One region of the Burkholderia sp. Bp8998 genome, then DNA from elsewhere that is predicted to be linked to it. Evidence: riboswitches for the same ligand, from Rfam matches in the RefSeq annotation. Region 1 holds a riboswitch; each other region holds the start of a gene.
What was found. A riboswitch is a leader RNA that binds a small molecule or an ion and turns the genes downstream of it on or off. The one in region 1 is predicted to bind cobalamin.

Region 1 (6,723 bases):
CCGCCGTGCACGAGCACCGTTTGCCCCGCACGCAACCCGCCGTCGTCGAACAGGCCGGCCCACGCGGCCAGCGCGGGCGTCGGCGTGGCCGCCGCTTCCGCGAAGCTGACCGCGTCGGGCAGGCGCACGACCGAGTCGTGCCGCACCGCGACGTATTCGGCATACGCGCCCCAGCGCCCCGCGCCGACGTCGGTCTGTGCGAACACGCGCATCCCCGGCGCGAAACCCTCGACGCCGTCGCCGACCGCCTCCACCACACCGGCCGCATCGAACCCGATCACGAACGGAAACGTCATCTGCATGAACGCGCCGAGATAGCCCTCGCGGCATTTCCAGTCGGCGGGATTGACGCCCGCGCAGGCGACGCGGATCAGCACGTCGCCGGGGCCGGGCGTCGGTGCGGGAACGTCGGCCAGTCGCAGCGCGTCGGAATGGCCGACGCGGTCGATCAGCAAGGCTCGCATGGTGGTGTCTCCAGTGTTGTCGTTTGCATTGCGGTGGGTCGCGTGCGCGCCGCGCGTCACGCCGCCGTGTCGGCCAGCAGGCTCGACGCGAGCGGACAGAACGCGTGCGAGATCGCATCGACCGTCCAGTCGGGGCTTTCGGCGTCGAAGCGGCGGTCGACCCAGCCCCAGTGATACGGATGCAGCAGGTATTCGCCGAGCAGATCGCCGACGTGCGCGAATTCCTGCTGCCACACGTGAGTCCACGCGCCCGGCGTGACGATCCGGCTCAGCCGCCAGTTGCGAATGCCGGGCATGAACGCGGGCATGCGCAGCAGTTCGCGCTCGAGATCGAGCACCTGTGCTTCATCGGCCTCCGGCCGCATACGCAGCATCAGCGTGCGCCATACGCCGTCGCGCAGCGCCGGTTCGCGCAGGCCGCCGCCGATCGCGCGGCAGGCGGCGCCGTCGATCCGCACGACGCCCGGCACCGGGGCCAGCGCGGTGACGTCCAGCGCTCGATCGGTCACCCGCTCGTCGCGCAGCACGTCGAGCGTGTAATCGCCCGCGCCCCAGCAGCCGTCGAGATTGCGCGCGAGCACCACGCGGGTCGCGCCGGGCAGCGCCTGCGCGGCGTCGCGCAATGCGCGCTCGATCGCACCGGCATCGTCGGTCGCCGAAACGAATACCTGCGCCGTGTCATGCCGCATGGTCGACCTCCGTCAGTGCGGGCAGCGATGCGTCGGCGTCGGTCATCACATGGCGGCGGCGCGCGTCGCACAGCACGTCGACGGCCATCCAGAATGCGACCACGTCGCCATCGGTCAGCGCGCGCATCCGGTAGTACGACGGCGCATCGGCGACCTGCCACGTCAGCCACAGCGTGCTCGGCTGCCCCGGCACCGCGACGGGCGGCGACACCCAGCGGCCGGCCGCCGTCAGTCCGCGCGCCGCGTGGCCCGGCAAATAGCGGTCGCGCAGCAGTGCCAGCACGTCGGGAATGCGCTCGGGCGCGAGGGTGATTTCGTCTACGATCTGGATCATTCGCGGGTCGTCCCGGATGGTTCGTGGCGGAATGCGGTACCGGCCGCCTACGCCGTTCCGGCGAGGCCGGAAGCGGCCGGCGTGGATAGCATTCTTGCGTGGCGGCGGTCGGCCAACCCCTACCGGGCCGCTCACCAACCCCTGTCGCAACGCTCAGATCGGGAAACGTATGAAACAGCGCGTATTGCCGGCACGCGGCCGCGTGCTGCCGGGCCTCGGCGCCCGCCTGCTCGACGAGCTGGCACGCAGCGGCGCGCCGCCGGCGCAACGGCCTGCGACGCCTGCCGTTGCTGCTGCCCCGCCGACGACACCCGGCGGCTTCGTCGCGCTGTACCGCGACGCGATCGAGCGGCTCGAAGCGCAGGTCGCGCGCGGCGACGGCCATCCGCCGATGCGCAAGCAGGAAGTCGACCTGATGTGCCGCTGCCTGCTCAGTTGCGCGACGCTCGCCGACGCGATCCGCTGCGCCGCCGAGTTCTGCGAGATGCTCACGCCGCGCGCCGGCGTGCTGTCGCTCGCGGTGCGCGACGGCCGTGCGACGTTCCGGATGGATTCGCTGCGCCGCACGCGCAGCCCGGCCGCATGCCTTGTCGACCTGACGGGGCTGTTCTGCTATCTGCAGCTGTTCGGCTGGCTGATCGGGCAACCGCTGCGGCCGGACGCAGTCTGGCTCGGCCATCCGCGTCGCGACGACGCGATGCCGCTGCTCGGGCTGTTCAACGCGCCGGTCGACGTCGGCCGCAAGACCTACGGCTTCGCGTTCGACGCGGCGCGGCTCGATGCCCGCGTGATCCGGCAGCCGGGCGAACTCGCCGCGTTCCTCGTGGATTTCCCGTTTCGTCTGATCGATGCCGCGCCGGCCGTCATGTCATGGACGCAGCAGGTGCGCGGCTTTCTCGACGCGGCACTCGCGCGCGAGCAGGCGCTGCCCGCGCTCGCGGAGCTGGCGGCGTGGCTCGGCGTCAGCGAGGCGACGTTGCGGCGGCGGCTGGCCGCCGAAGGCAGCGGCTATCACGCGTTGCGCGAACAGTGCCTGGCCGACGCCGCGCGGCGCTGCCTGCGCGAGTCGGACTGGCCGGTCGCGCGGATCGCCACGCATCTCGGGTTCGGCGGCGAGGAAGCGTTTCGGCGGGCGTTCGTGCGATGGACGGGTATCGCGCCGAGCCGGTTCCGGCGCGAGTGCAGTGCTGCCAATGCCCCGTTTCATCAGACGTAAAGCGGTTCGACTGCCTCGGAAGAAAGGTTTTGGAAAGCATTCGGCGAACACTGACGTTTTTTCGCATCCCTGCACACCTCGATAATTGACGCGCCGGAGCGCTCGCCATTACGCTTGCGCGCTGATGGTTCCCGGAGACGGGATCAAAAGGGAACGCAGGAGAGGCAGTGCCTCGAATCTGCGGCTGCCCCCGCAACTGTGAGCGGCGAATTCGCACCACCCCACGCCACTGGGAAACCGGGAAGGCCGGTGCGAATAGCGACCCGCAAGCCAGGAGACCTGCCATCGACCCGAGGTCCAGGCAGCCGCACCGGGCGGGGTGTCCCGATGCGCCAGCACCGCCTTTGGCGGTCGCCCCGTTGCATGGACGACCCGACCTCAGGACCCTTCAGATGTCCCGTCTTTCCGCCTCCGCTTCCACGCCGGAAGTGTCGCGCCGTTGCGCCGCCCGTCCGCGCGGCGTGTCCGTACACGTGTGCCGCGCCCTGTCGTCTGGCACATGCGATGACGACACGCGCGACCACCGCCCACGCTGTCCGGTCTCGCGATAGACCACCAATAACCCGGCGGTATGCACCGCCACCGGCTTACGCTCGCCGTACCCGCAACACGATCACGCTCGCCGCCTCATGAATCTTCGCCATCTTCTCGCCACGTCCGCCGCCACCGCGCTGCTCTCCCCGATCGCCCACGCCGCCGGCGACACGGCGCTCGCGCAGCCGCCCCAACCCGCCGAAGGCGCCGACCTGCCGACGATCAGCGTGACCGACACGCGGCACCTGCCCGAGTCGTTCGACCAGCGTTATGCGACGACGCAGGTGCTCACGCGCGCCGACCTCGACCGGCTGTCGCCGAGCGACCCGAGCATCACGCAGGCGCTCGCGACGCTGCCGGGCGTGACCGTCTCGCAGAACGGCGGCCCAGGCTCGTCCGCGTCCGTCAGCATCCGCGGCTCGTCGGCCAGCCAGGTCGCGGTGTTCATCGACGGCGTCCGGATCGGCTCGCCGACCACCGGCATCGCGCCGTGGGCCGACCTGCCGACCGAAGCGTTCGAGCGCGTCGAGGTGATCTCGGGGCCGGCCGCCGCGTCGTTCGGCGCGAACGCGATGGGCGGCGTCGTGCAACTGTTCACGCGCCGCGCCGCGGGCCAGCCGAACCAGACCACCGTGTCATTCGGTGGCGGCTCGAACAAGACCTTCGACACGCAGTTGCGCACGTCGGGCACCGTGCCGTCGACGGGGCCGCTGGCCACGCTCGGCGGCCTCACCTACACGCTCGGCCTGCACGACTACAACACGGCCGGCATCGACGCGACGCGGCCCGTGTTGCCGTACCACGAGGACGGCCGCAATCCGTATCACGCGCAGGATCTCGATGCGCGCCTCGGCTATGCGCGCGACAACTGGTCGATCTCGACGTTCGCGCTGTACCACCGCTCCGACCTGTCCTTCGACAACGCCGGCTTTGCGAACCGCGAGCTCGATCATCAGCTGACGACCGGCATCGCGTTCCATCTCGACATCTCGCCCGACACGCAATTCGACCAGTCGTTCGGTTATGCGAACGACCGCCAGTTCCTGTATGCGAGCGACCCGACCCTCCCGACCGACCAGATCAACTCGCAGCGCATCAGTTCGTCGACGTCGCTGACCCATCAGGCGCACGGCTTCCATCTGTTCGGCCTGCCGCTGTCGGGCGAGACGAAGATCGCGTACGACTTCACGCGCGAACAGGCGTTCCTGCCGGTCGACGTGCCGGACGGCGTGCCGACGCGCAACGATTCCGCGTTCTCGCTGCATCAGTCGGCCACGCTCGGAAGCGTGACGATGTTCGTCGCCGGCCGCCACGAGATCATCGCCGGGAAGGCCGTGAACACCGGCAACGCCGCGCTGTCGTGGGCCATTACGCCGGTCTATACGGCGCGCGTGTCGTACGGCAATGCGTTCCGCCTGCCGTCGTTCAACGACCTGTACTACCCCGGTTACGGCAACCCGAATCTGAATCCGGAACGCAGCGATTCGGTCGAGGCCGCGCTCGACGCGAACACCGCGTACGGCACGTTCAGCGCCGCGCTCTACGACACGCGCGTCAACAACCTGATCGCGTACAACCCCGCGACGTTCTCGCCGATGAACATCGGCCGCGCGCATATCCGCGGCATCGACCTGTCGTACAAGGGCACGATCGGCCGCTCGACGCCGGTCAGCGTCGCGATCGGGATCCTGAATCCGCAGGACGAGACCAACGACAGCTGGCTCAACCGCCGGCCGCGCCAGACCGTCAGCGTGAACGTCGACCACACGTGGGACGAGCTGCACCTGCACGCGCTGAGCACGGGGGCGACGCTGAGCTACGGCGGCACGACGTTCGACGATCCGGCCAACGCCACGTATCTGCCGTCCTACCTGACCGTGAACCTGCGCGCGTCGTACAAGATCAATGCGCACCTGACGGTGTCGGCGACGCTGTCGAACCTGTTCGACCGTCAGTACATGACCGCGTACGGCTACAACACGCTCGGCCGTACCGCGTTCGGCAAGGTCAGCTATACGTTCTGATCGGGGTGGTCGGTGCATCGGCGCCTGCGGTCGCGGGCGTCGATGCGAACGGGTATCCGCGTGGCGAATGCCGCCGTCCGCGAGCGAGCGCGTTCGGTCGCACCACGTTTCGCGTCACGCCCCCACGACGCCGCGCACGCCCGCCATCAACTGGATCGCGCCGAACACCGCGATCACGACGGCGGACACGCGCGACAGCCCGTGCATGAACGTCAGCGACATCTTCGTGCGCAATGCGGCCGTCGCGCTGCTCAGGCACAGCCACCACGTCGCGGAACCCAGGAACACGCCGGCGACCATCAGCGCCACAGTCGGCCCCATCGCGCCTTCATGCGTGCGTCCCAGCGGCCCGAGCGCCGCGAAGATCCCGACGAACGACAGGATCGTCATCGGGTTCGACAGCGTGAGGCCGAAGGTCGTCAGGAAATCGCGCAGCACGGTCGTGCGCGGTAAATCGCGCCGTGCCGCCGGCGCGGCCGGCGCCTGCCGCGCGATGGTCCAGGCCAGCCACACGAGGAACGCGCCGCCGCCGATTTTCAGCGCGACGGTCAGCATCGGGAACGCGGTGACGATGCCGGCGACGCCCAGCGCGCCGAGCAGCCCGTAGAGCGCATCGGCGCACGCGGCGCCGATGCCCGTCGCGAACCCCGCAGGAAAGCCGCGGCTCAGGCTGCGCTGGATGCACAGCATGCCGATCGGGCCGACCGGCACCGCGATCGACAACCCCATCACGACGGACTTGATGAACAGCATGGCCGGCTCCTTGCGACATCCGATGACATCAAATGGCATCGTAGGGAAAATCCGGTCGCCGCTGAAGGCGGTTTTTAAGGAAAAATGGCCGCTTCACCTTAAAAACTCCGCCGCGATGGACGAACTCGACTGGAAGGTACTCGCGCTGCTGCAGGCCAACGGCCGCATCAGCTACACGGAGCTGGCGCGCCAGGTTCACCTGTCGGTGCCGGCGGTGACGGAACGCGTGAAGCGCCTCGAATCGGCCGGCGTGATCGACGGCTACACGGCGCGGGTCAATCCGGCCGCGGCCGGCTACCCGGTGAGCGCGCTGATCGGCATCACGGTGCCGCAGCCGGCGAAGGCGAAATTCCTGAAGCTGCTGGAGACGATTCCCGAGGTGGTCGAATGCCATCACGTGACCGGCGCGGATTCCTACGTGATGCGGTTCGTCGCGGTCAGCATGGCGCACCTCGAGCAACTGATCGAGCGCATCAACCTGTATGGCGAAACGCGCACGTCGATCGTGATGTCGACGCCGCTGCCGGCGCGCGGGCTCGCGCGTCCGGTTGCGCCGAACAAAGGCATGCGGGGGTGACAGGATGCCTCGCGTTGCGCGATGGTTGCGTGAACTGCCGGCGAATCGGTGTAGCGCGCAGCACGTCAGTCGACGCCGCGGTTTTCCTGCGCGTTGTCAGACACGCGGCTTCAGTGCGCCGCACGGCGGAAA
Region 2 (6,723 bases), on a different contig from region 1:
TTGCTGACGACGACGTCGATGCCCGCGAGCGCGAACAGCGCGCGTTCGCTTTCGAGCGTGAACGGCCCGCGCGCGGCGACGATCTGCGCGCGCACGTTGCCGGGATGCGGATCGAGGCAGCGCACCAGCCAGAACTGGTGCGGCGGGATCGCGTCGAGATGCGCGAGCGGTTCGCGGCCGAGCGTGAACAGCGGCCGCCGGAACGGCGCGAGCGCGGCCTCGATGCCGGCCCAGTCGTCGACCATTCGCCAGTCGTCGCCGGGGCCGGGTGTCCACGGCGCGCGGCGCAGCGCCCACAGCGGCACGCCCGCGTCGCGCGCGGCTGCTGCTGCGTTCGCGCTGATTTGCGCGGCGTACGGATGCGTCGCGTCGATCACGAGGCCGATGCTGGCGCTGCGCAGATACGCGGCCAGCCCCGCCGCCCCGCCGAAGCCGCCGACGCGGACGTCGCAGCTCAGGTCGTCGGGCACCTTGCCGAGGCCCGCGAGGCTGTAGACATGTTGCGGGCCGAGCGCGCGTGCGATCTTCAGCGCGTCGCCGGTGCCGCCGAGCAGCAGGATGCGCGGGCTCATCGTGCGCGCCCGACGAAGCGGCCCTGCCGGTCGATCGCGAACATCTCGACCGCGACCGAGGCCGGCACGATGTCGCGCGCGACCCGCAGCGCGTGTGCGCAGACGAGGTCGCCGAGCGGCACGCCTTCGGCCAGCGCGAGCTTCAGCGCTTCCTGGCTGGTATTCGCCGCGCGCATCGCGGCCTGCAGTGCCTCGTTCGCGCCGGCCTCGGCCGCCCACTGCGCGAGCAGCGGCAGGTCGATGCTCGAATGGCGGCTGTGCAGGTCGAGATGGCCGGCCGCGAGCTTGCTGAGCTTGCCGAAGCCGCCGCACATCGACAGGCGCGCGACCGGCGCGCGGCGCAGGTGCTTCAGCACCGCGCCGGCGAAATCGCCCATCTCGATCAACGCCATGTCGGGCAGGCCGTAGTGCGCGCGCATCGCATCCTCGCTCGCGTTGCCGGTGCACGCGGCGATGTGCGTGATGCCGTTCGCGCGGGCGACGTCGATGCCCTGGTGGATCGACGCGATGTACGCCGAGCACGAGAACGGCCGCACGATGCCGGTCGTGCCGAGGATCGACAGGCCGCCGACGATGCCCAGGCGTGGGTTCATCGTCTTCAGCGCGAGCGCCTCGCCGCCCTCGACGCCGATCGTCACGTCGAAGCCGCCCGTGTAGCCGTATTCGGCCGCGAGCGCGTCGAGGTGCGTGGTCATCATCTGGCGCGGCACCGGATTGATCGCCGGTTCGCCGACCGGCAGCGTGAGTCCCGCGCGCGTGACGGTGCCGACACCCGGCCCCGCATGAAAACGCACGCCGGGCGCGGCCGACAGTGCGACCCGCGCGAAGATCAGCGCGCCGTGCGTGACGTCCGGATCGTCGCCGGCATCCTTGATGGTGCCGGCCTCGGCGCCGTCGGCCGTGGCCCGGCAGAACGCGAGCCGCATCATCACGTGCTGTCCCTTCGGCAACACGATCTCGACCGCATCGACCGCGCGGCCCGCGAGCAGCAGGCGCGCGGCGGCGAGCGACGTCGCGGTCGCGCAGCTGCCGGTCGTATAGCCGAACCGCAGCGGTGCGGGTTGTTCGGGGGTTTCGTCGCGCATCACGCGGGGTCCGCGAAGTCCGTTGCCGTGGAATCGGGCTTGCGCACGTCATACAGCGTGACGGGCAACGGCTGCCGCCACGTGTCGAAGCGGCCGAGCGGCTCGGCGTGCGCGAGCGATACGCGCGTGAGCGTGCCGCCGTGCGCGTCGCGCCACGCGGCGAGCGCCAGCTCGCCCTGCAGCGTGACCGCGTTCGCGACGAGCCGGCCGCCGGGTTTCAGCGCCGACCAGCACGCATCGAGCACGCCCGGCGCGGTCGCGCCGCCGCCGATGAAGATCGCGTCGGGCGCGGCGAGCCCCGCGAGCGCATCGGGCGCGCGCCCCGCGACGAGTTGCAGGCCCGGCACGCCGAGCACGTCGCGGTTGTGCTCGATGAAGCGCTGCCGCTCCGCGTGCGACTCGATCGCGATCGCCTGGCACGACGGATGCGCACGCATCCACTCGATGCCGATCGAGCCGCTGCCCGCGCCGACGTCCCACAGCAGTTCGCCGGGCGCGGGCGCGAGGCGCCCGAGCGTCAGCGCGCGCATGTCGCGCTTGGTGAGCTGGCCGTCGTGGCGGTACGCGTCGTCGGGCAGGCCGGGCGTGAGCGCGCGGCGCGGCGCATCGGGGCCGGCCTGGCAGTCGAGCGCGACGAGATTGAGCGCGGCGGTCTCGTCGACGTGCCAGTCTTGCGCGAGGCCGTCGATGCGCCGCTCGAGCGGGCCGCCGAGATGTTCGAACACGCTGATGCGCGTCGGCCCGAAGCCACGCGCGACGAGCTCGGCGGCGACCGCGGCCGGCGTGCGGCCGTCGGCGCTCAGCACGAACAGGCGCCGGCCCGGCAGCAGGTGGCGCGCGAGCGTCGCGAGCGGCCGGCCGACGAGCGACACCGCCCCGACGCCCTGCAACGCCCAGCCGAGCCGCGCGGCCGCCAGCGACAGCGACGACGGTGCGGGCAGCACGCGCCATTCGTCGGGGGACAGTTCGCGCGCGAGCGTCGCGCCGACGCCGAACAGCATCGGGTCGCCGCTCGCCAGCACGCAGACGGGCGAACCGCGCTGCGCGAGCAGGCCCGACAGGTCGAACGGCGACGGCCACGCCGCGCGTTCGGCCGGCAGCCGCGCGGGCAGCATGTCGAGGTGCCGCTTCGCACCGACGACCCGCGTTGCCTCGAGCAGCGCGCGCCGCGCACTGCGCCCGAGCCCCGCGTAGCCGTCGTCGCCGATGCCCACTACCGTCAGCCACGCCGTCATGCTCCCTTCCCCATCGTCCGATTCCATCGAGTCGCTGCTCGGCGGCCGTAAAGGCGCCGGTGCGGCCGTCCGCATTGCGAAAGTCGGCATGGTACCGTGTTCCACCGCGGGTTTCATCTGCGGGGCCGCCGACGCCGGGCCGCGTGGTCGGCCGCATTTGGCATCGGCCACGGCGCCCGCCCGGCGGTCGCGAAGCGCCGGTGAAATCGGGTATGCTACGGCCGTTCGTTCGCCGGTGCCCTTCGGGGCCGAAGAGGGAACACAGGGCGCGCCGCGCGCCGCTGTGGCTGCCCCCGCAACTGTAGACAGCGAGCCGATCTCCCCTCATGCCACTGGTTTCACCGGGAAGGCCGGGAGCAGGCGCCGACCTGTCAGCCAGGAGACCTGCCGGCCTGAAAGTGCGTGCGTGCCAGTCGGCGTCGGGCGGGGTGTACCGATGCGTTGGCCGCGGCGCGACACTGCCCCGGTATCCCGTTGAGTTCCGTCCCCGTTTCGATTCCTGCGTCGTCCGTCATGCGCCCGTCGGCCTGCCCGGGGCTCATGCGCGTCGTCGCGGCCGCCGACGGCGGGCTGTGCCGGATCAAGCTGCCGGGCGGCCGGCTCGACGCGCGGCAGGCGTGCGCGATTGCCGCCGCCGCGCGCGCCTGCGGCTCCGGCGCGATCGACGCGACCAATCGCGCGAATCTCCAGTTGCGCGGCATCCGCGACGGCATGGCCGATACGCTGGCCAACGCATTGCTCGACGCGGGCCTGGGCCCGCGTGCGGGCGCCGGCGATGCCGCGGAGGACCGGGCCGCGCTCGCCGCGAGCGACGACGTCCGCAACCTGATGCTCAGCCCGCTCGCGGGGCTCGATCCCGACGCACTGCTCGACAGCCGCGCGCTCGCGCTTGCGCTGCTCGACATGCTGACGCACGAGCCGCGCCGCGGCGAGGTGTCGCCGAAATTCTCGATTCAGCTCGACGGCGGCGAAGCGGTCGCGGCGCTCGATCATCCGCACGACATCTGGCTCGCCGCATGGCGTCGCGGCGACGGCGCGGTTCGCATCGCCGTGGGCCTGGCCGGCTGTCCGCCGGTCGCGCCCGGCGATCCGCCCGCTTCGTTCGACGTGGCGCCGGACCAGGCCGTCGCGCTCGTCCGCGCGTTGCTGCTCGCGTTCCTCGATCTTGCGCCGGCCGACGTCACGCGGATGCGTGCGTGGCTCGCGACCGGCGGCGCACGCGCGTTGCGCGAGCGCGCGCAGCATTACGTACCCTTCCCGCTCGAAGCCGATCCGGCACTGGCCGGCTGGCGGCGCACGCACGCGGATGCCGCGCTGCGTTTCGGCGCACGGCCGTCGCGCGACGCGGATCGCTGCAGCGTCGGCGCGCAGTTCGTGCTCGGACGGCTCGACGCGTCGCAACTGAACCGGCTCGCGGCACTGGCCGAAGCAGAAGGCGACGGCACGTTGTCGATGACCCCGTGGCAAGGCATCTTCGTGCACGGCGTGCGGCACGAACGTGCGCCGGCCGTGCTCGACGCGCTCGCGTCGCTCGGGCTCGTGTGCGCGACAGCCGACCCGCTGGCGGCGCTGGTCGCGTGCACCGGCAGCGCGGGCTGCGCGAAGTCGCGCGCCGATACGAAACGCGATGCGCTCGCGCTGGCCGCGCGCGTCGGCCATCCGGTCGACGTGCACCTGACCGGCTGCGAACGCCATTGTGCGTTGCCGCACCCCGCGACGCACACGCTCGTCGCGGTTGCGCCCGCACGCTACGACCTTTACCGGCGCGACGCCGCCGCGGGCCTCGGCGCCCCGCTCGCGCGCCATTTGACGATTGAACAGGCCGCGGCCCGACTGACGGGCGCGCGGCACAGCCAGGACACCACCGATGCTTGACTACATTCGCGACGGGCAGGAAATCTACCGCCAGTCGTTCGCGACGATCCGCGCCGAGGCCGACCTGTCGCAGGTTCCGCCCGATCTCGAGAAGCTCGCGGTGCGCGTGATCCACGCGTGCGGGATGGTCGATGTCGCCTACGACCTGCGCTTCTCGGCGGGCGCCGGCACGGCGGGCCGCACGGCGCTCGCGGCCGGCGCGCCGATCCTGTGCGACGCGAAGATGGTTGCCGAAGGCATCACGCGCGCGCGGCTGCCGGCCGGCAATCGCGTGATCTGCACGCTCGGCGAACCGGAAGTGCCCGACCTTGCGCGGCATCTCGGCAACACGCGCTCGGCCGCGGCGCTCGAACTGTGGCGCCCGCATCTGGCCGGCAGCGTCGTCGTGATCGGCAATGCGCCGACCGCGCTGTTCCACCTGCTCGACATGATCGACGCCGGTGCGCCGCGCCCCGCGCTGATTCTCGGCTTTCCGGTCGGCTTCATCGGCGCGGCCGAATCGAAGGCGGCGCTCGACGCGAACAGCCGCGGCGTGCCGTACGTCGCGCTGCTCGGCCGGCGCGGCGGCAGCGCGATGGCGGCTGCCGCGGTCAACGCACTCGCGACGGAGGCCGAATGACGGCCCCGCGCGGACGCCTGTTCGGGGTCGGCGTCGGCCCCGGCGACCCTGAACTGATGACGATCAAGGCGCTGCGGGTGCTGCAGGCCGTGCCGGTGGTCGCGTATTTCGTCGCGAAGGGCAAGAAAGGCAATGCGTACGGGATCGTCGAGGCGCACCTGCTCGACGCGCAAACACAACTGCCGCTCGTCTATCCGGTGACGACCGAGGCGCTGCCGCCGCCGCTCTGCTACGAGACCGTGATTGCCGACTTCTACGACACCGCCGCGGAGATCGTCGCGTCGCATCTCGACGCCGGGCGCGACGTCGCGGTGATCTGCGAAGGCGATCCGTTCTTCTACGGGTCGTACATGTACCTGCACGATCGTCTCGCGCCGCGCTACGACACCGAAGTGATCCCGGGCGTGTGCGCGATGCTCGGCGGCACGGCCGTGCTCGGCCAGCCGCTGGTCTATCGCAACCAGAGCCTGTCGGTGCTGTCCGGCGTGCTGCCGGAGGACGAATTGCGTGCGCGGCTCGCGCAGGCCGACGCGGCCGTCGTGATGAAGCTCGGCCGCAACTTCGACAAGGTGCGGCGCGTGCTCGACGAACTGGGGCTCGCGAAGCGCGCGCTGTACGTCGAGCGCGCGACGATGGCGGCGCAGCGCATCGTGCCGCTCGACGAAGTCGATCCGATGGCGTCGCCGTATTTCTCGCTGCTCGTCGTGCCGGGGGAAAAATGGCAAGGATGACGACTCCGCCCGCGATCGTGGTTCTCGGCGCGGGCGCGCTCGATACCGCGCGGCGCATCCAGGCGCGCTATCCGGGTGCCGTCGTGCATGGGCTCGCGTCGCGCGTCGAGGCCGACGTGCCGTTCGACGAGCTCGGCGCGCACCTGCGCGAGCTGTACGCGCGCGGCTTGCCGATCGTCGCGCTGTGCGCGGCCGGCATCGTGATCCGTTGCGTCGCGCCGGCGCTGGCCGACAAGGGTGTCGAGCCGCCCGTGCTCGCGGTCGCGGAGGACGGTTCGGCCGTCGTGCCGCTGCTCGGCGGGCTGACGGGCGTCAATGTGATCGCGCGCGAAATTGCCGAGTGCCTCGGCGTCGCACCGGCGATCACGACAAGCGGCGAGCTGCGCTTCGGCGCGTGCGTGCTCAATCCGCCCGACGGCTATGCGCTCGCCGATCTCCAGCAAGGCAAGCGCTTCGTGTCCGACCTGCTCGCGGGCGCGGCCACGCGCGTCGACGGCGCGGCGCCGTGGCTCGACGACGTCGCGCTGCCGCGCGACGACGCGGCCGCGCATGCGATTCGCGTGACGCCCGATGCGTGGCGCGGCGCGCGCGACGAACTCGTGATCC
Region 3 (6,723 bases), on a different contig from region 1:
GCGCAGCCGGCACCAGCCGCGCGCGAGCGCCGCGACGAATGCGATCCGTTCGGCGTCGGGCTGGTAACGCACGACGTCGACTTCGGTGTGCGGACAACGATACGCCAGCCCCTTGAAGCTCACCGCGCGCGTGACGATGCGCCCGTCGACTTCAGGCAACGCGATGTGCATCGCGATGTCGCGCGCGTGCAGCCCCTGGTTGTCGGCCACCCACGCGTCGCGGTTGCCGCCGGACAGGATCACCTGCAGCACCGGCGCGTCGCCCGCGAGCACGTCGGGCTCGGGGCTGTCGATCGCGCCGGCCGCGAAGGCCGTGGTGTTCAGCACGAGCGCGACGCCGTGCGTGTCGCAGAGCTGCGTGATGACCTCGCGGCTCACGGCGTCCTTCAATGACGTGACCGCGATCGGCAGCGGATTGAGTCCCTCGCGCACGAGTGCATCGGCCAGCGCGTCGAACACGGCGGTGTTCGCGGCCTGCCAGTGCGCGCGATAGAACAGGATCGCGACGACGGGCGCGCCGGGCGTCCAGCGCGCGCGCCAGTCGTCGACGCTCGCCGGGTCGCGCGCCGGGTGATACAGCGCGGCGGCCGGCAGCGGGCGCGGCGGCTCGGGTTCGTCGCCGAAGCCGAGCGTATGGAATGCGATGCTGCGCAGCAACGCTTCGGCGTTGTGCATTCCGCCTTCGCGCAGATAACGCCACCACAGCCGGCACAGGTCGGGCGCGACCGTGCTCTTCGCGACGAGGTTCGGGTCTTCCTGCAGGTCGCCGGAGAACATCGCGAGCCGTTGCCCGCGCTTGGACGCGAGCGACACGGCCTGTTCGATCCCGTACGGCCAGTACGCCTCGCCGCCGAGATGATCGATCACGACCGTCATCGCGTGACGCAGCACGTCGTCGACATAGAAATCGACCGACGCCGGCTGCCGCAGGAACGTGACGTTCGCGAGCCGCACGCTCGGAAAGCCGGCCGGCAGCTTCGGCACGACGCTGGCCAGCAGCGACAGCGTCGTGTCGGCCGAGCTCAGGATCACGATGTCGGCCGGCTGCTGGTCGATCCGGACGACACCCTGCGTATCGTCGACGAAGCCACCCGGCGTGGTGCGCAGCAGATGCATCGCGCGTTACGCCTGTTGCACGTCGGCCGCGCACGCGGCGTCGAACGCGCGCTGCAGCGCGGCTGCGTCGAGCTCCTCGCCGATCAGCACGAAGCGGCTCGCACGCGTTTCGCCGTCCTGCCAGCGACGGTCGAAATAGCTGTCGAAGCGGCGGCCGACGCCCTGGATCACGAGTCGCATCGGTGCGTCGGGCAGCGCCGCGAAGCCTTTCGCGCGGTAGATCGTGTGCGTCTCGACCACGCGCTGCAGCGCAGCGATCGTCGCCTCGCGCGACCCCGCGTCGCCCGACACCACCACCGAATCGAAATCGTCGTGATGGTGGTCGTGATCGCCGTCGTCGGCCGAGCCGTGATGGTCGTGCCGCAGATGGATCGTTTCCTCCGATGCAGATTCGAGGCCCAGCAGCATCGCGAGGTCGAGCTCGCCGCGCGTCGCGCGCACGATCTTCACCTGCGGCGGGATTTCCTCGCGGATCGCGGCTTCGACCGCGGCGAACTGCGCGTCGGCGACGAGGTCGGCCTTGTTCACGATCACGAGATCGGCGGACGACAGCTGGTCGGCGAACAGTTCGTGCAGCGGCGACTCATGGTCGAGATTTGGATCGGCGCGGCGCTGCGCGTCGACAGCCTGCGGGTTCTCGGCGAACTGGCCGCTCGCGGCGGCCGGCCCGTCGACGACGGTCACGACCGCGTCGACCGTGAAGCTGTTGCGGATCGTCGGCCAGTTGAAGGCCTGCACGAGCGGCTTCGGCAGCGCGAGGCCCGACGTCTCGATCAGCACGTGATCGATGTCGGCGCGGCGCTCGACGAGCGCTTCCATCACCGGATAGAACTCCTCCTGCACGGTGCAGCACAGGCAGCCGTTCGCGAGTTCGTACAGCTGGCCCGACGCTTCGCCCGGTGCGCCCTCCGCATCCTCGCAGCCGATCCCGCAGCCCTTGAGGATTTCGCCGTCGATGCCGAGTTCGCCGAATTCGTTGACGATCACCGCGATGCGGCGGCCTCCGGCGTGCTGCAGGATGTGGCGCATCAGCGTGGTCTTGCCGCTGCCGAGAAAGCCCGTGACGATCGTGACGGGAAGCTTGCGTAGGGTCATGGTGGGTCCTGTGTCGAAAAGGGAGTCAGGCCGAGAGCGTCACGTCGATCTCGTCGTAGCGTTTGATGCGGTAGATCGCGGCCGATACGATCCAGCACGCGAGGAACAGGCCGATCACGACGTAGCCGAGCATCCCGAAATGCGAGGCGACCATCGTCGAGAAATTCCACACCGGGCCCTGCAGCGAGAGTTTATCCGCGAGCAGCGCGAGCACCTCGATGCCGCCGATCAGCGCGGCAACCAGCACCGACACGAACGTGATCGTCATGTTGTAGTAGATCTTGCGGATCGGCCGCACGTATGCCCAGCGGTACGCGCCCATCATCAGGATGCCGTCGGTCGTGTCGACGAGCGTCATGCCGGCGGTGAACAGCACCGGCAACACCATCACCGACCAGAACGACAGGCCGCCCTGCACTTGCGTGGCCGAGATGCCGAACAGCGCGATTTCGGTCGCGGTATCGAAGCCGAAGCCGAACAGGAAGCCGACCGGATACAGGTGCCAGCTGCGCGACACGAGGCGGAACAGAGGCCGGAACAGGCGGGCCAGCACGCCGCGCTGGTTCATCAGCATGTCGAGGTCGGCGTCGACGATCGGCTCGCCGCGGCGGGCCGCGCGAAACGTCCGGTAGACGGAGATCAGGATCAGCAGGTTGGCGGCTGCGAGCACCAGCAGGAAGAATGCCGACACGCTCGTGCTGATCACGCCGCCCCAGGTCTTCATGCTCTCGAAGCGCGCGAGCGATGCCGCGGTCAGCGCGACCGCCACGGACATCACGATCACCACCGTCGAGTGGCCGAGCGAGAAGAACAGGCCCGCGCCGAGCGGGCTACGGCCCTCCTGCATCAGCTTGCGCGTGACATTGTCGATCGCGGCGATATGGTCGGCGTCGACCGCATGGCGCAGCCCGAACACGTAGGCGAGCAGCGCGGTACCCAGCAGCACGGGCTGGTCGCGAAACGCGACGAATGCCCAGATCCACGCGCCGGCGTTGAACGCGACGAGCAAAGAATAGATCGCGATGATTTTGCCGCGCAGCCCGGACGGGCTGTCGTTGAACAGACGGAAGAACGAGTCGAGCATGATGCTCCTTTGCGAACGGTCGACATGATGAATGCCAACACGGCCGTCGTCGGCCCGGCGCGCGGCGCCGGCCGTTCCTCGCCCCGGCCCGCGCGCAGCGGTTGACGGATCGGCGGAGGAAGCGGGCAACGCTCGGGCGTCCGGCGAACGGCGGCCGTGGACGATGCGCCGCCTCCCCGCGGCGCTGAACCCCAACGTTTCGGCCGGTATCCGGGCTGACGAACACGCCGCTTCGCCTTCCCGGATGCGCGGCATCCAGTGGCGGTCGTCCGCATGCGGCAGGCATGCGGCGAAGCGGCGCTGCATCGCGCTGGGCGCGACGCGTTCGCTTACCGTTGCGGGGGCAGCACAGGTTGGCTCGACTGCGGCGCAGGCAGGCTCCCTGTTTCCCGTTTAACTGCGCGCGCCGGAGGAGCGCGCGCGAGCACCGAAACGCGTGCGAGTGTAGGCGGCGGTGCGGGGAGCGTCAAGGCGGAACGGGCCGCCGCGGCGCGTTCGGCGTGGCCGCGCACCGTGCGGGGGCCGCTCGCGGCGCCCGCACGGCGGGTTCGCGCGGGCCGACCGCTGTGCTATCGTATGCGCCGCGTTCGGTGCTCGCATGCGTATTCCGCGCACGCAGTTAAACGGGAAACAGGAGGCGGAGGTCCGCCCGGCCTGTGCTGTCCCCGCAACGGTACGCCGCCCGCGCGCCGCGGTTCCCCCGCACGCGCCCAGGCCGCCCGCGATGCCACTGCCCTTCAGCGGGCGGGAAGGCTGCGGCCTGGCAAGCGGCCAGCCCGGATACCGGCCGACGCAAGGGGCGAGCCCGCTGCTCGCCGAACGCCCGATCCGCGGGGGACGGATGGGGTGCGCTTTCCGCCCGCGCTCGCGCGGGCTTTGCCCGATCCGTCATGCCTTGCCTGTCCGCCGGCCGCCGATGTGCCGCTCGCTGTCCCCTTTCCACCGCTACGACACGGTGTGCGCCGTGCCGCGTCCGATGAGCCGCGCCTGGCTCGTCGGCGCCGGCCCCGGCGACGCCGATCTGCTGACGCTGAAGGCCGTGCGCGCGATCGCCGCGGCCGACGTGCTGCTCGTCGACGATCTCGTGAACCCCGACGTATTGCGCCATGCGCGCGCCGACGCGCGTATCGAGCATGTCGGCAAGCGCGGCGGCCATGCGTCGACGCCGCAGCAAACGATCGTCGCCGCGATGCTCGCGCACCTGCGCGCGGGCCGCAGCGTCGCACGGCTCAAGGGCGGCGATCCGTTCGTGTTCGGCCGCGGCGGCGAGGAGTTGCTCGCGCTCGGTGCGGCGGGTTTCCCGGTCGAGGTCGTGAACGGCATCACGGCCGGGATCGCGGCCCCGGCCGCGCTCGGCATTCCGGTCACGCATCGCGGCGACGCGCAGGGCGTGATCTTCGTCACGGGCCACGGCGCGGGCGCCGACGAACCCGACTGGCGCGCGCTCGCCGCGACGCGGATGACGATCGTGATCTACATGGGCATACGCCGGCTCGACGCGATCGTGGCCGCGCTGCGTGACGGCGGCGTGCCCGGCGACACGCCGTGCGCGGCGATCGAGAACGCGACGCGCGATGCGCAGCGGCACGTGCTCGCGACGCTCGACACGGTCGTCGAACGCGTGGGCGCGACCGGTATCGGTTCGCCCGCGATCGTCGTGATCGGCCGCGTCGCGGCACTCGCCGACGATCCGGCGGTGCGCGCGGCGCTCGGCGGCCGCGCATGATGCGCGTCGCGCTCGGCGTCGGTTTCCGCGCCGGCGTGACGGCCGCGCAACTCGATGCCGCGATCCGCGCGGCGCTGGCGCACTACCCGGGCGCCGAGCCGGCCGTCGTCGCGACGCTCGCCGACAAGGCGCATGCCCGGCCGCTGCGCACGCTGTGCGCGCGCCGCGGCTGGCCGCTGGTTGCGTTCGACGCAGCGCAGCTCGCGCAGTGTCCCGAACCGGCATTGAGCGGCCCGTCGGCTGCCGCCCTCGCGCGTTTCGGCGTCGCGGGCGTGGCCGAGCCGTGCGCGCGGCTCGCGGCGCCCAATGGCCGGCTGCTCGGCCCCAAATCCATCCGGGACGGCGTGACGGTCGCGCTCGCCGGCCCGCTCTGAACCCTTTGTTTCGCTTTCGACAGGACGATTCCCGATGAAGACCGATGCCGAATCCCATCAGCGGATGACCGAACGCCGCCGCGCCGGCCATGAAAAGAAGCAGGCTGCCGCCACCCAGGAAAAGGGCCTGCTGATCGTCAACACCGGCAACGGCAAGGGCAAGAGCACGGCCGCGTTCGGCATGGCCGTGCGCGTGCTCGGCCATGGCATGCGGCTCGGCGTCGTGCAGTTCATCAAGGGCGCGCTGCACACGTCCGAGCGCGACTTCCTCGGCGCGGTCGCGGAATGCGACTTCGTGACGATGGGCGACGGCTATACGTGGAACACGCAGAATCGCGACGCCGACATCGCGACCGCGCGCAAGGGCTGGGACGAGGCGCGCCGGATGATCGAGAGCGGCGAGTACCGGATGGTGATCCTCGACGAGCTGAACACCGTGCTGAAGTACGAATACCTGCCGCTCGACGAAGTGCTCGCGACGATCGTCGCGCGGCCGGATTCGGTGCACGTCGTCGTCACCGGCCGGCATGCGCCCGATGCGCTGATCGATGCGGCCGACCTCGTCACCGAAATGCGGCTCGTCAAGCATCCGTACAAGGAGCAAGGCGTGAAGGCACAGCGCGGCGTGGAGTTCTGACCGATGCCGGCCTGCCCCGCGCTGTTCGTCAGCGCACCCGCGTCCGGCCAGGGCAAGACGTCGGTGACGGCCGGCCTCGCGCGGCTGCACCGGCGGCTCGGCCGGCGCGTGCGCGTGTTCAAGACCGGCCCGGATTTTCTCGATCCGATGCTGCTCGAACGCGCCAGCGGCGCCCCCGTGCATGCGCTCGACCTCGGGATGGTCGGGGAAGCCGGCTGCCGCGCGCTGCTCGCCGATGCGGCGCGCGACGCGGACCTGATCCTGATCGAAGGCGTGATGGGCTTGTTCGACGGCACGCCGAGCAGCGCCGATCTCGCGGCCGCGTTCGGCGTGCCGGTCGTCGCGGTGATTTCCGCGAAGGCGATGGCGCAGACGTTCGCGGCGATCGCGTTCGGGCTCGCGCGGTTCCGGCCGGAGGTGCCGTTTCACGGCGTGCTGGCGAACCGCGTCGGGTCGCCGCGACACGCGGAGCTGTTGCAGCAGGCGCTGCCGGACGACTTGCGCTGGCTCGGGCACGTGCCGGCCGATGCGGGCATCGCGCTGCCCGAGCGGCATCTCGGCCTGCACCAGCCGGCCGACATCGACGACCTCGATGCGCGGCTCGAGCGCGCGGCCGATGTGCTCGCGCGAACGGCGCTCGCCGAATTGCCGCCCGCCGTTGTGTTCGCCGAACCGGACGATTGCGCGCCGT

Region 2: another riboswitch for cobalamin. It lies ahead of cobG (precorrin-3B synthase); the one in region 1 lies ahead of DIE06_RS04500 (TonB-dependent receptor domain-containing protein).
Region 3: another riboswitch for cobalamin. It lies ahead of DIE06_RS10480 (HoxN/HupN/NixA family nickel/cobalt transporter); the one in region 1 lies ahead of DIE06_RS04500 (TonB-dependent receptor domain-containing protein).

Annotation. Positions count from the first base shown of each region.
Region 1 covers NZ_QTQF01000002.1:367,827-374,549, forward strand. The annotation lists gene DIE06_RS04480 (NADP-dependent oxidoreductase) at 1-464, opposite strand, end outside; gene DIE06_RS04485 (Dabb family protein) at 521-1,153, opposite strand; gene DIE06_RS04490 (hypothetical protein) at 1,143-1,487, opposite strand; gene DIE06_RS04495 (AraC family transcriptional regulator) at 1,657-2,703, shown strand; cobalamin riboswitch at 2,812-3,005, shown strand; gene DIE06_RS04500 (TonB-dependent receptor domain-containing protein) at 3,333-5,261, shown strand; gene DIE06_RS04505 (LysE family translocator) at 5,376-6,014, opposite strand; gene DIE06_RS04510 (Lrp/AsnC family transcriptional regulator) at 6,130-6,591, shown strand.
Region 2 covers NZ_QTQF01000007.1:101,177-107,899, forward strand. The annotation lists gene DIE06_RS10380 (cobalt-precorrin-6A reductase) at 1-572, opposite strand, end outside; gene DIE06_RS10385 (cobalt-precorrin-5B (C(1))-methyltransferase) at 569-1,657, opposite strand; gene cbiE (precorrin-6y C5,15-methyltransferase (decarboxylating) subunit CbiE) at 1,657-2,892, opposite strand; cobalamin riboswitch at 3,109-3,299, shown strand; gene cobG (precorrin-3B synthase) at 3,406-4,767, shown strand; gene DIE06_RS10400 (precorrin-8X methylmutase) at 4,760-5,386, shown strand; gene DIE06_RS10405 (precorrin-2 C(20)-methyltransferase) at 5,383-6,117, shown strand; gene cobJ (precorrin-3B C(17)-methyltransferase) at 6,114-6,723, shown strand, end outside.
Region 3 covers NZ_QTQF01000007.1:120,695-127,417, forward strand. The annotation lists gene cobN (cobaltochelatase subunit CobN) at 1-1,116, opposite strand, end outside; gene cobW (cobalamin biosynthesis protein CobW) at 1,123-2,211, opposite strand; gene DIE06_RS10480 (HoxN/HupN/NixA family nickel/cobalt transporter) at 2,237-3,295, opposite strand; cobalamin riboswitch at 3,479-3,742, opposite strand; cobalamin riboswitch at 3,867-4,102, shown strand; gene cobA (uroporphyrinogen-III C-methyltransferase) at 4,212-5,021, shown strand; gene DIE06_RS10490 (cobalamin biosynthesis protein) at 5,018-5,395, shown strand; gene cobO (cob(I)yrinic acid a,c-diamide adenosyltransferase) at 5,430-6,032, shown strand; gene DIE06_RS10500 (cobyrinate a,c-diamide synthase) at 6,036-6,723, shown strand, end outside.